Regions from separate parts of the Caballeronia sp. ATUFL_M2_KS44 genome, predicted to be linked through region 1. Evidence: riboswitches for the same ligand, from Rfam matches in the RefSeq annotation. Region 1 holds a riboswitch; the other holds the start of a gene.
The links. A riboswitch is a leader RNA that binds a small molecule or an ion and turns the genes downstream of it on or off. The one in region 1 is predicted to bind manganese.
Positions count from the first base shown of each region.

Region 2: it holds a riboswitch for manganese, as region 1 does, so the genes downstream of both, mntP (manganese efflux pump MntP) here and NCR39_RS00405 (sodium:calcium antiporter) in region 1, are expected to answer to the same signal.

Region 1 is NZ_JALQEA010000006.1:79,429-86,534, forward strand. It holds gene aceK (bifunctional isocitrate dehydrogenase kinase/phosphatase) at 1-701, opposite strand, end outside; gene NCR39_RS00390 (MerR family transcriptional regulator) at 713-1,135, opposite strand; gene NCR39_RS00395 (MBL fold metallo-hydrolase) at 1,265-2,338, shown strand; gene NCR39_RS00400 (ABC transporter substrate-binding protein) at 2,345-3,940, opposite strand; yybP-ykoY riboswitch at 4,138-4,310, shown strand; gene NCR39_RS00405 (sodium:calcium antiporter) at 4,415-5,425, shown strand; gene fliT (flagellar protein FliT) at 5,552-5,851, opposite strand; gene fliD (flagellar filament capping protein FliD) at 5,876-7,106, opposite strand, start outside.
Region 2 is NZ_JALQEA010000039.1:138,406-145,511, forward strand. It holds gene NCR39_RS15960 (TadG family pilus assembly protein) at 1-804, opposite strand, end outside; gene NCR39_RS15965 (TadE/TadG family type IV pilus assembly protein) at 816-1,169, opposite strand; gene NCR39_RS15970 (phosphatase PAP2 family protein) at 1,522-2,124, opposite strand; yybP-ykoY riboswitch at 2,255-2,420, shown strand; gene mntP (manganese efflux pump MntP) at 2,432-3,001, shown strand; gene NCR39_RS15980 (YncE family protein) at 3,065-4,093, shown strand; gene NCR39_RS15985 (FAD-dependent oxidoreductase) at 4,200-5,894, shown strand; gene NCR39_RS15990 (DUF2783 domain-containing protein) at 5,902-6,123, shown strand; partial or broken gene NCR39_RS29915 (IclR family transcriptional regulator) at 6,128-7,106, opposite strand, start outside.

The DNA of each region.
Region 1 (7,106 bases):
AACGGCAGCAATGAATCGCCGTGAATGATGCGTCCGACGATATACGCCGCCTTGTTGCGAAAGAAGAGCGACGACAGCACGTGAATCTGGAAATTCGGCGCGGGCGCGAAGTCGCCGAAGGCATCTTTCAGCGACTGCATCACGCATTGCACGTCGCGCGTGAGGTCTTCGAACGGCGGCTGCAACTGGAAGTTCGTGACGATGCGCTCGAGTGTCGCCGCGAGGCCGTCCTTGTCCGGGTAATACGCGCGATACGTCGGCTTCGCGGCGGGCTCGTCGTTCTCGATGTATTCGGTCGAAATGGCCGGACGCACGAAGATGAAATCGTTGTTGAAGTACGAGCGATGCAGAATCTTGCAGCATACCGAGTTGAAGAACGTCTCGGCGCATTCCGGCTGCCGGTGCGTCGTGAGCAAGCCGATGTAATGCAGCTTGATCTGCTGCCAGACGTCGTCGTCGATGTTCTCCGCGTCATATTCGTCTTCGAGCAGCGCCACGCATTCCGCGACGCGTTCGTCATACGACGTGATGCGTTCGCGCGCGAGTTGCGACATCGCGCGCCAATCGCCCTGTTCGAAGAGCGTCTTCGCGCGGACGGCGGCTTCGCGGAACACGCGGTAATGCCGGTCGAAACCTTCGAGCAGCGTCTGCGCGACATCGAAGCCGATTTGCGATGAGAGCAGTTTGGGAAAGTGGTTCATGTCGGCTCACATCATGCGGCTTTCGAGCGGCGCGCGCGTTTGTCGATGCCCGCCGCGAGCAGCGCGCGGCCTTGCTCTTCGTAAGCGGCGAGTTCGTCGAGCGTGGTGTTCAGGTCTTCGAGCTGGCGTTGCAGCACTTCGCGATGCGCCGCGATGGTGTCGATGAACGCGCGAAGCTGCGTGGCGGTGCCGGTGGGGGAATCGTAGAGATCGAGCAGCGTGCGAATCTCCGACAGCGTGAAGCCGAGCCGCTTGCCGCGCAGCGTGAGCTTCAGGCGCGTGCGGTCGCGCGAAGAATACACGCGGCGCAGGCCGTTCGCGCCTTCGCGTCGCGGTGCGAGCAGGCCCTGATCTTCATAGAAGCGGATGGCGCGCGGCGTGACGTCGAACTCGCGCGCCAAATCGGTGATCGTGTAATGCGTGGGCTGGGTCATCGGAAAACCGCCATGCGCCGGCGCGCGTGCAACGTTAGAATGACGTTTACGTTATCGTCAACTCGGCCCGAATGCAACGCGGCGAAACCGCACTGCCGCGCGACCGCCATCCACCATCCAAAGGCACCGATGAACGCACTCGAACATCAGCTCGATTATGTATTCGCCGACGAATTGCCCGAGCCGGGCGGCGTGAAGGAAGTCGCGCCCGGCGTCTATTGGCTGCGCATGCCGCTGCCGTTCGCGCTCGATCACATCAACCTCTGGCTTTTGCGCGATGAAATCGATGGCGTGCAGGGCTGGACGGTCATCGATTGCGGCATTGCGAACGAAAGCATCCGCGCGAATTGGGAACGTGTGTTCGATACCGTGCTCGGCGGTCTGCCCGTGTTGCGCGTGATCGTCACGCATTGCCATCCGGATCATCTCGGTCTTGCCGACTGGATTTGCGAAGGCGGCGACAAGCGGCGCTGGAACGTGCGTCTGTGGATCTCGCTCGGCGAATACGCGATGGGCCGCGTGATGGCCGCGGGCGATGGCTCCAACGCGGGCGGCGAGCGCGCGGCGGCGCATTTCGCGGCGCACGGCATGACCGACGAAGCATCGCTCGATGCGTTGAAGAAGCGCGACAGCTATTACCCGACGCTCGTGCCGTCGATGCCGCGCGAGTTTCGCCGTATCCGCGATGGCGAGCGTGTGCGCATCGGCGCGCGCGAATGGGAAGTGGTGTCGGGCTACGGTCATTCGCCCGAACATAGCGCGTTGTATTGCGCATCGGACAAGCTGCTGATTTCCGGCGACATGGTGTTGCCGCGCATTTCGACGAACGTGTCGGTGTTCGCCATCGAGCCGGAAGGCAATCCGCTTGCGTTGTATCTGGGATCGCTCGGGCGATATGAAACCATGCCCGCCGATGTGCTCGCGTTGCCGTCGCACGGCAAGCCGTTTCGCGGCGTGCAGACGCGCATCGGGCAATTGCGGGAGCATCATCGCGCGCGGCTCGCGGAAGTGCGCGAGGCATGCGCCGAAAAGCCGTGCAGCGCCGCCGATATCGTGCCGATCATGTTCAGGCGCAAGCTCGACATTCATCAGATGACGTTCGCGCTCGGCGAAGCGCTCGCGCATTTGAACCTGCTTTGGCTCGATGGAACGCTGAAACGTCAGACCGGCGACGATGGCGTGATTCGCTTCGCGCCGGCCTGATATCGATCACTGCACGGAAACCGCGCCGAAGTTCTGCCGCCCGAACGGACTCACGTTATAGCCGCTGACATTGGCGCGCGTGAGCGCCGCAGCCGTCGGATAAACGAGCGGAATCCACAGCGCCTGATCGTGGATGATCTTCTGCGCATCCACATACGACTTCGTGCGCTTCGCGACATCCGGCGTGGCCTTGCCGTCCGCGATCAGCTTGTCGAGTTGCGGATCGCAGAAGCGCGCGAAGTTGATGCCCGACTTCACCGCGTTGCAACTGAAGAGCGGCGAAAGATAGTTGTCCGGATCGCCGTTGTCGCCGGCCCAGCCCATGAAGAGCATGTCGTGCTGACCCTGCTTCGCTTCCTTGATCAGCTCGCCCCATTCGATCACCTTCACTTGCGCCTTCACGCCGATCTTCGCGAGATCGGCTTGCAGCAACTCGGCGCCTGCCTTCGGATTCGGATTCAGCACGCTGCCGTTCGGACGCACCCAGATCGTCGTTTCGAAGCCGTTCGGCAAGCCCGCATCGGCAAGCAGCTTCTTCGCGCGATCCACCGAATACGGATACGCCTGCACGCTCTTGTCATAGCTCCACGTGTTCGGCGGATACGGATTCACCGCAGGCGTCGCGGTGTTGTCGAACACGGTCTTCATGTAGGTCGTGCGATCGAACGCCATGTTCAGCGCCTGACGCACCTTCGGGTTATCGAGCGGCTTCTTCTGCGTGTTCAGCGCGACGAACGCGGTCATGAACGCGGGCGTTTCGCTGACCTTGAGCGACTTGTCCTTCTTCGCATCGAGCACGTCCTGCGGCTTCGGCGACAGCGCGATCTGGCATTCGCCCGCCTTGATCTTCTGCGCGCGCACGGACGCATCGGGCGTGATGGCGTAGATGAGGCGATCGATCTTCGGCTTCGGTCCCCAGTACGAAGGATTCACGTCGTAGCGAATCACCGCATCTTTCGTATAGCTCTTGAGCACGAACGGTCCGGTGCCGATAGGCTTGCTATTGATATCGAGCTGCTTGTTCGCCTTCAGCAACTGGTCCGCGTATTGCGCCGAATAGATCGATGCGAAGCCCATCGTGAGGATAGGCACGAAGGTCGCGTTCGGCTCGTTGAGTTCGAACTTGACGGTTTGATCATCGACCTTGGTCACGGCTTTGATTAGCTTCACGAGACCCATCGATTGCGCATGCGGAAAGCCGCTCGCGCCCGCCACCTTGTGCCACGGATTGCTGTCCGACAGCATGCGCTCGAACGTGAAGACGACGTCGTCTGCATTGAGCGGGCGCGTCGGCTTGAAGTAATCGGTCGTCTGGAACTGCACGTTCGGCCGCAGATGGAACGTGTACGTGAGCCCGTCGCTCGATACGTCCCACTTCTGTGCCAGCGACGGCGCGACCTTCTTCGCGGCTTCGTCGTACGAGACGAGCGTGTTGAAGATGACATCGGCGGAAGCGTTCGTCGTCACGAGCGAATTGAACTGCACGACATCGAAACCATCCGGGCTCGACTCGGTGCAGACGGTGAGGGGCTTCGCCATCGCGAGCATCGGCGCGGCCATGAAGACGACAGCGAATGCGGCTGTAAAGCGGTTGAGGCGCATGAGATCTCCCGTGACTCTCGGTCACACATCGGTGTTCTTGTTGCTTGAAAGGCGTCGGACGCGCGATGCGAGCAAGCACCGCGCCCGCGCGCGTAGCTTATCCAACGAAACAATCGGCGACAACGAAGCATTGCGCATACCGTTATGCGTTCGCGCGGCGGCATCGGCTTGCCGAAGACGGCGCATCACGCTACACTGCCCCGGTCTTTGGGGAGTAGCCTTCCTTCCGTCGCGAAGGAGAACGCGTCAACATCCTCGGCTCTACTGCCGTGGCGCGTTCGACCGGTCCGGTTTGGCGAGACCATTGATGCGCCATGCCGTTCCTGGCCGGACGGGCGTCGCGCATCATGGTTCGCTGACGTCCGGCCGTGGAATCATCGTCGTGTCCCCACAATCAAAATATCCATTCCTGTTTTGCGTCCGCATTTGCGCATGCGTGATGCCCGAATCTCATCGTTCGATGCGGGGTGCCGCATGACGATGCTCTTCATCGAACTCGCGTTCATGCTCGCGATCATCCTCGTCGCATCCGAGCTTTTCACCAACGCGCTCGAGCATCTCGGCGAGCGGCTCGGCATTTCGGAAGGCGTGACGGGATCGCTGTTCGCGGCGGTCGGCACGGCGCTGCCGGAAACCACGGTGCCGATCATCGCGCTATTGGGCGGCACCGCGAGCCGCGCGGTCAACGAAGAGATCGGCGTCGGCGCGATTCTCGGCGCACCGCTCATGCTCGCGACGCTTTCCACTTGCCTGATGACGCTCGCCATCATGAAATCGCGCGGCTTGCGCGGCGTCATCATGCCGGAGCGCACGGGCTTCACGCGCGATCTCAACTTCTTCCTCGTGGCGTTTCTGATCGCGGCAGGCGCGATGTTCGTCCCGCATCACGCGTGGCAGGTGCGCGCGCTCTTCGCGGCCGGTCTCGTCGCGCTTTATGTGATCTATGTGATCGCGACGTTCCGCGCATCGGCGAATCTCGTCGATAGCGGTCACGGCACCGAAGCGCCCGAAGCGCTTTTCATTTCGCGCGTGGGACTCAAGACCAGTCTCGGCTCGATCGTGCTGCAGTTCCTGATCGGCATCGTGCTGCTCGTCGGCGGCGCGAAGGGCTTCATTCATGGCGTGCAAGGCGTGTCGCAGGCGCTCGGCGTATCGGCGCTGCTGCTGTCGCTCATCATCATTCCGATCGCGACGGAGCTGCCCGAGAAGGTCAACAGCATTCTGTGGGCGCGAAGAGGGAAGGACACGCTCGCGTTCGGCAACATCACCGGCGCGATGGTGTTTCAGGGCACGTTGCTGCCCGCCATCGGCATCATGCTGACGCCGTGGGAGCCGCGCATCGAAGTGCTGACCGGCGTGTTGATCACGCTCGCGGCGGCGGCGTGGCTGCGCTTTCATGCGCGCGGCAATGGCGTCGCGCTGTGGGCGCTGCTCGGCAACGGCGTGCTGTACGCGGCTTATCTGACGCTGACGCTCGGACGCTGATTCCCGATGCCCGCGCCGAAAAGAAAAATGCCCGCGCAAGGCGGGCATCGAGGTCGAAGCAGCGCGTCATGACATCGACGCGTTGTTCTTGTTGTTGATTGTTTATCGGCGTCGATCCAAAAAAATTTAAAGGCGCGCGGCCTGCTGATAACGGCTCGCCGCGTCGATGCGCGCGCTCGCTTCGCGAAAGCCCCGGCCCAGCGACATGCGCGCGGCTTCCGCCGTCTGCATGAGCGATGCATCGAGCGCCTGAATGTCGCGCGCGGCTTGCAGCGTCGCCGGTTCGTGATCGTTCTGCAACTGCATGATGATCGGCGAGCGCACTTCGGCCACGCGCGCCGCTTCGATCCAGTCTCCCGCAGCGGCGGCCGCGGCCATCGCGTGCGTGAGCGCCATCGCGTTGGTCAGCAATTCCTGTTGGCTCATTTCTTACTCCGTGCGATTCGGCGCTTACTTGTTGGTGGCGAGCGCGCCCGCGCTGTTCGTGCCGCCGAAAAGCTGCGTCAGATACGTCGTGTTGCTCTGCATGGACGCCATCAGCGTGTTCAGCGCCGTGAACTGCGCCTGATATTGCGCGGTCAGGCTGTCGGCGTAGGTCTGCAACGTGTTCGTCTGATCGGTCAGGCTCTTCAGGTCGGCATTGAGCGCCGTCGTGCGCGTATCGATGATGCCGCCCGTCTGCAGAAACGACGTGACCTTCGAATTGAGCTGCGTGCCGATGCCGTTCGTCGGGTTGAAGAGCTGCTGCACGCGCGTCGGGCTGTTCGAGAGCGCGGTCGAAAGCGTCGAAGAGTCGATCGACAGCGTGCCGTCGTCCTGCAGGTCGATGCCGATCGACGCGAGGTTCGTCGTCACCGATGTCGATCCGGACGTGGAGTTCACGCCGCTCGTCACGATGTTCGCGAGCGTGCTCTGAATGCTTTGAAGCATCGAGTCGCCGAGCAGCACGCCGCCTTGCGAGCCGGCGCTCTTCGTCGAGTCGAAGGACGACAGCGCGGCGGCCTGGCTCACGAAGGAGTTGTACGCATCGACGAACGCCTTGATCGAGCTTTGTTCCGTGGTCGTGTCGGACGCGACCGTCAGCGTCTGCGTGCTGCCGGCAGCCGCGGACGTGAGATTGAGCGTCACGCCGCCGATGGCGGTCGTGAGCGTGTTCGTGGGACTCGTGGCGGCGGTGCCGTCGATGGTGAGCGAGGCGTCCTGCGCCGGCGACGTCTGCGTGTAGTTGCTGCTGCCCGTGCCGTACGAAAGCGACGAATCGACGCCCGTGCCCGCCGTCACCGAAATCGTGTTCGCGGCGCCCGTGTTCTTCGACGCGAGCACGAGATGCTGGCCGTCCGTGCCGGTCACGATGGTCGCGCTGATGCCGGGGTTGTCGCTTGCCGTGTTGATCGACGATGCGATGCTCGACAGCGTGTTGGTGCCGTCGAGCGTGAGGTTCATCGAACTCGATCCGAGACTCAGCGTCAGCGTGCCGGTGCCGAACGTGTCGGTGGCGGCGTGCGCCGTCGACGAAATCTTCTGCGCGCTCGCCACGTTGTTCACCGTGATCTGATACGAACCCGCGACCGCGCTCGTGCCGGCGGTCGCCGTGAGTCCGCTGCCGCTCGCCGTCGCCGTGTACGCCGCGAGCGCGGAGCCGTCGGCCAGGCCGGACAAGGTGCTTTGCATGGAAGACAGC
Region 2 (7,106 bases), on a different contig from region 1:
TATGCGCAAGCCCGCAGGATTGCCGTTCGCAATCAGTCCGCGCACCGTGGGGACGTCGTTGTTAGTGGTCTGAAAAGAAGTCCACTGACCGGCTTCGCAGCCGTTGTAGGTCTGGGCGTTGCCGATCTCGACCTGCGGAGGGTTTCCGCTCGAATCAACGACGGGCGTGCCGGTTTGCGCGTTCCAGTATTGGTTGTAAATACACCGTCCGATGGCCACCGGAAACAGCGCGTTCGCCGCGACGTATCCCGGCGCCGCCACGATAGCGACGGCGCTCGCGCTGGCCGCGCCGCTGTCGATGCCAAGCATGCGAGCAAGAAAGAAGTTGACCGGACCGCCGTTGCTGCCCGTCGCGCGTGCGACGGTGCTTTGGACGGCGGGCGCGTCGTTGGCGCCGGGCGTGATGCTTTGACTCTGCAAGCCCAAAGGCACTCGCGCGAGATTCCAGTAGCCCGTTGCGATGGCCGCGTCTTTCAGCGCGATGCCATCGGATGAATTCAGCGTGACGGCTTGCGCGGCTGCATCATGAGCGCCGCTCCAGTTCGCACCGCTTCCGATAGTCAGAAGATGCGCGGCGCCCGAGAGCGCAGAAGCGTCGGCGTCCGTTTGCAGTTCGGTCCTGGCGAGAAAAAGATGGCCGATATCGACAGCAAGCGCGCCGACCGCAAGCGTCATGCATAGCGCAATCGGCATGGCAATCGCCATCGAGCCGCGCTGCCGGCGAAGAGACGACGCACGGCGGCCGCGACGGAGTGAGTTTGGTGATGAAGTTTCCCGTCCGGGCGGAATGGGCCGATTCAACATTACGACCTTATTCACTCGTAATTCATCACGGCGGTCGCGGAAAGCGATATCGGACCGGTGAGCGTGGTGAATGCGGAACCGACGAATAGTCCCTGATAAGGATACGAGACGGTGACTGAGAGCGGGCTGCCCGTCGTCGTGCCGTTCGACTGATTCACGGTCACCGTGGGAACGTTGCTCGATTTGCCACTGACCAGAACGCCGTTCAGTGCCGCCGTTGCCGTTGCGGAAACCTGGCTCGTCGTAAGCGGTGGAACGCTCACGCATGTTCCCGCGCGCGCGGCAACGCGTGCAGCGTTTGCAATCGCGGCCTTGTCGTAAAGCATGAGCGTGACGTCGATAATCCCGACAAGAACGAGCAACATAAAGGGCAGCACGATGACGAACTCGATTGCCACGCTGCCGTTTTCCCTGACGCTGACGCGCCGACCCCGCGACTTGCCAGCGCTGCTTCGACGGAGGAGCGAGGGATGACGTGCATCCGGCTTCATGCGATTCCTTCGAGAGACGTTGCTTACGCTTGTAGTGGACGAGAGGTCACGTATTGCGGGCTTTCGTCAGGCGGGATTGGTCCATGGTGTCTGTTCTTGACGTGCCGATAGTGCATTGCATGAGCGACGCCACGCAGGTTCGATTCTTCTGAAGAACCCGACGGCGTGAGATCGTAGATGCGCGTTGCTTAAGGCTTGCTTAAGCGAAATGAGCGATGCAAGCGGCTTAAGGCGCGAGCCATCCGCGCCGGATCGGCCACGAAAAAGTCCTTCTATAAAGTGCGACGAGCACACGCACGAAGGAATCGCCCGCACGCGCCCACAGCGGTGCAAGGAGCGCATACGCCACGCACGAGACGCCGGCCGCACCCACCATATCGAGCGGAAAATGCACGCCGATGCACACGCGCGCCCAGGCGACCGCCGCGCCCGCGAGCGCCAGAAGCAGTCCCGTGCGGACGAGTCCGGCAAGAAGCAAGGTCAACGCGATGCTCGCGAAAACCGTGACGTGATCGCTAGGAAACGAAGAATCCGGCGCGTGTTCGATAAACGTATGGCCGAGGCCGATCATGAACGGCCGTGGATGCATCCAGACGAGACCGATCAACTGATTGAAGCCGAGCGCGAGAAAGCTGACGCAAAAGCCGCGCACGGCTGCGTCGCGTTGACGGCGATCGCCGAACAGCCACATGAAAGCCAGCACGGCGGGAATCAGATAGACGAGATCGTTCGCAATGGCGAGTGCAATGTCGATCTGCCATTGCGGTGAATCGGCGCGTGCGTTGATCAGAAGGAACAACGCGCGGTTGAGCGCTTCAAGTCGGGTCATGCGGCGGTCCTCGAACGGGAGTAGCGCGACATGCTAGTTCGCGGACGCTTATGAAAGGCTTAGCGCGCCTGAGCACGCGATTGCGCATCTTCACGCTGAACGTGAATTCACTCGTGTTACTCTCTCGGTTCTTCGCTGGGGAGTAGCCGGCTTTCCGCATCGCGGGAAGCGCTCACGTCAACACACTCGGTCCATCGGGCCGTGGCGTGAGCAGCCAGAACAGGTTGGCAAGACCATCGATGGAACGCGCCTGAAGGTCGGGAGGCGTCTTCCGTCGCATCTTCTTGCCCGACCAGAGCGCTACTCAATGAATCTCGCATCGACCATTTTCCTCGCCTTCGCCATGTCGACGGACGCCTTCGCGGCAGCCGTCGGAAAAGGCGCGAGCCTGCACAAGCCGCGTATTGCCGAAGCGCTCAGAACCGGCGTCATCTTCGGCATCATCGAGGCCATCACGCCGCTCGTCGGCTGGGCAGTGGGACGGTCGGCGGCGCAGTACGTCACCGCGTGGGACCACTGGATCGCGTTCGGCCTGCTCTTTTTGCTCGGCGCGCGCATGATACGCGAAGGCTTCGGCCAACCCGAGCACGGCCACGAGAAGCCCGACTCGCATTCGTTCTGGGTACTCGCGGCCACCGGCTTCGCCACCAGTATCGACGCGATGGCGGTCGGCGCGGGCCTCGCGTTCATCGATGTCGATATCTTTTCGACCGCGGCGACCATCGGCATCGCGACCATGCTCATGGTGACGATCGGCGTGATGATCGGGCGGCTCGTCGGCGCGACTATCGGCAAGCGCGCGGAGATCGCCGGCGGCCTCGTTCTGATCGGCGTCGGCAGCGCCATTCTCGTGGAGCACCTCGGCTTGATGAGCTGAAGCGAGGACGCATCGAACCCGGCTCATCGCGTTTCGGCATGTCCGTTTCAACGGAGACCGATCATGACAGCGTTGCGACCGATGCGCCTTCTCGCCTGTCTCGCCGTGGCAGCGTTGTTCGCGTGGCCTGACGATGTATCGGCAACGGAACAGGGCGATGCGACGCATCTTCCGCTACAGCACGTCGCGGATGTTCCCATGCCCGGACGCACGTCTCGTTTCGATTACGAAAGCGGCGATCCCGCGCGTCATCTCTTGATGATCGCGCATCTGGGCGATAGCGAAATCGTCGTGTTCGATACGCACGATGCGCGGGTTATCGGCACGATAAAGAACGTCGCGTCCGTACACGGCGTGCTCGTGATTCCGGAGTGGTCGCGCGTGTTCGCCTCGGCGACCGGAACGAACGAAGTCGTCGCTATCGACGAGAACACGCTGAAGGTCATCGCGCGCATGCCGGCAGGCGTGTATCCGGACGGCATGGCCTACGCGCCCGACGCGCACAAGCTCTACGTTTCCGACGAGACCGGCAAGACCGAGACCGTCATCGACGTTTCGACGAACCGCCGCCTGAAAACCATCGCGCTGGACGGCGAGGCCGGCAACACGCAATACGATCCCGTCTCGCGGCACATCTTCGTCAACGTACAGACGCGTCGCCAGCTGATAGAGATCGATCCATCGACGGATGCGATCGTCGCGCGCATCGACGTGGCCGGCGCGAACGGGAATCACGGCTTGCTCATCGTGCCGCAACTGAGGCTCGCGTTCATCGCCTGCGAAGGGAACAACAAACTGCTTGTCCTCGACATGCGCACGATGCGCGTGACGCAATCGTTCGACGTGGGACGCGCGCCCGACGTGCTGGCGTTCGATGCTTCCGCGAACACGCTGTATGTGGCGGGCGAGGCGGGCGTGGTCTCCATGCTCCGCCACGACGGGACTCGCATGACGAAAGTGGGCGAAGGTTTTCTGGGGCCTGACGCGCACGTCGTCTATGTGGATGACGCGACGCATCGCTCGTATTTCCCCCTCAAGAATGTCGACGGCCATCCGGTCCTTCGCATCGTGGCGCCGCTGCGCTTGCCCTAGGGTTTACACAGATTTTCAATTTTCCCGCTCTTCCTACAATGACAATCAATTCACGTATAGCAAGCGAAGTTGCTATACATAAATTGAAGCTGTCAGGAGACGCGGCATGCAGACCGACTATCAGAAGTTGCGGTTCGATTACACTCGCGCGGCCGAGCACGATGCGCCGTCGGGCGCGGTGCATCCGGTCGTCGTCGTCGGAGCCGGGCCGGTCGGGCTTTCCACTGCCGTCGATCTGGCGCAGCAGGGCGTGAAAGTCGTGCTCGTCGATAACGACGACACGCTTTCCTCAGGCTCGCGCGCCATCTGCTTCGCGAAGCGCACGCTGGAGATTTTCGATCGCCTCGGCTGCGGCGATCGCATGGTCGAGAAGGGCGTGAGCTGGAACGTCGGCAAGGTCTTTCTTCAGGACGAACTCATCTATACGTTCAACCTGCTGCCGGAAACGGGCCATGCGCGGCCTGCGTTCATCAACCTCCAGCAGTACTACGTGGAAGGCTATCTCGCCGACCGCGCGATGCAGCTCGACAACCTCCAGATGCGCTGGAAAAGCAGCGTCGCCGGATTGACGCAGCACGACGATCACGTCGAATTGCAGATCGAGACGCCCGACGGCGCGTATCCGCTGCGCGCGCGATACGTCGTCGCAGCCGACGGCGCACGCAGCGCCATGCGCGGCCTGCTCGGTCTCGATAGCCGGGGCCGCACGTTCAAGGACCGCTTTCTGATCGCGGACGTGAAGATGAAGGCGTCGTTTCCGACCGAGCGCTGGTTCTGGTTCGATCCGCCGTTTCACCGCAATCAGTCGGTGCTGCTGCATCGCCAGCCGGACAACGTATGGCGTATCGACTTCCAGCTCGGCTGGGACGCCGATCCCGTCGCGGAGAAAGCGCCCGAGCGCGTCATTCCGCGCGTGAAGGCGCTGCTCGGCGAGGAGGTCGAATTCGAACTGGAATGGGTGAGCGTCTACACGTTCTCGTGCCTGCGCATGAATTCGTTCCGTCATGGCCGCGTGCTCTTCGCGGGCGATTCGGCGCACGGCGTGTCGCCGTTCGGGGCGCGCGGCGCGAACAGCGGCGTGCAGGATGCCGACAATCTCGCGTGGAAGCTGCGGCTCGTCGTGAACGGCGACGCACCGTCCGCGCTGCTCGACACCTACGCGTCCGAGCGCGAGTTCGCGGCCGACGAAAACATCCTCAACTCGACGCGTGCGACGGATTTCATCACGCCGAAGAGCGCGGTTTCGCGCCTGTTCCGCGACGCGACGCTCAAGCTCGCGAAGGACTGCGCGTTCGCGCGGCGCATCGTCAATAGCGGGCGATTGTCGGTTCCCGCGGTGCTGCGCGATTCGTCGCTGAATACGCCCGACGATCCCGCCGATTCATTCTCCTGCGCGATGGTGCCCGGCTCCGTCTGCACCGACGCGCCCGTCGTCGCCGATGGCAAGGACGCCTGGTTCCTGCATCAGCTTTCCGGCGGCGCGTTCACGGGCGTCTACTTTTGCGGCCTTCACGACGACATCGGCGAGACGGCCGCGCAACTCGCGGCGCTCGCGCGTCTGCCGGTGGCGGTGCGTCCATTGATCGTCGCGCCGCGCGGCGTGAAGGTGCCGCCGATGGCCGGCGTGAACGTGGTGGAAGACGCCGAAGGCATCGTCACGCATCGCTTCGACGCGCGCCCCGGCACGTTCTATCTCGTGCGCCCGGATCAGCACGTGTGCGCACGCTGGCGCGCGCTCGACGCCGCCGCGATTTCCGCCGCCGTGGACCGCGCCACGTGCAACGCCAACCCGAACGGATGAACGGATCATGAGCCACCTGAATCTCGAACCCAACATCGCGGATATGGACGCTTTCTACGAGCGTCTGATCGACACCCACAACGGTCTCTCCGATACCGACAGCCAGATGGTCAATGCCAAACTCGTGCTCTTGCTGGCGAACCATATCGGCGATATGGACGTGCTCGCCGAAGCGTTCGCGAAAGCGCGCTCGGGCGTGATCGCCGCGTCGGATTGCGCGGGCGCCTGAGCGCTCAGACGCCGATCGCGCCGAATCGCCAGGACAAGCGCTGCGCCGCCGCGAGCAGCGCACGCGCGACGGGGCCGTCGTCATCGCGCTCAATGTCGCGCGACGAGCCGATCACCGCGATCACCAGCCGGATGCTGCCCGTATGGTCGAAGATCGGCGCGGCGAACGTGCCGATGCCGGGAACCGGCGCATCGAATGCATCGTCGAGGCCGCGCTCGCGAATGCCGCTCAAACGCTCGCGATACGCGCGGTCGAGCGGCGGCTTTTCGGCGGCGCCGGCGAGCCGTATCGGCTCCTGCGCGAGCAATCCTTCCAGCACGTCCTCCGACATATGCGCGGCGAACACGCGCCCGATCGCCGTATTCACGAACGACATCACGGTGCCGACGCGCAAGCTGATGTGCTGCGGCCGCGCGGATTCCTCCAGCCGGATGATGGTCGGCCCGAGCGGACCGAGCGTGGCGGCGGCGACGCTCAAATGCGTCTTCGCGGCGAGCGCGACGATTTCGGGTTCAGCGTCGCGCGTGGGCGTCAGGCGTTGCAGCGCGATCAGGCCCAGCTCGAAGCCGAGCGGACCGGCGGAAAAACAGCCGTCGTCGTCGCGCGAAATGAGGCCGATCTTCTGCAAGCTGACGAGATGCGGGAACGCCTTGGCGGGCGGCATGCCCGCGGCGGCGGCGAGATCGCGCAGGTTCATCGGCTGACTGGCGGATGCCAGCGCGTTCAGCAGGTCGCCCGTGCTGTCGAGCGCGTTGATGCCGCGCTGCGCCTTCGCTTCGGTGGAGGCGGCGTCGTTCGTGTTCGGGGAAAAATCAGAGGGCATGAATGGATGACGGTTGAGTCAGCGCTTGCGTGATGCGCCGCGCGACGTCGCGCAGTTCGCGCGCGATGTCGCCGGTCCAGGTGACGTCCATCGCGCCCGATGGCCCGATGACCGTCAGCGCGAGCTGCAAGCGGCCGTCGGCGTCGAGCACGGGCACGCT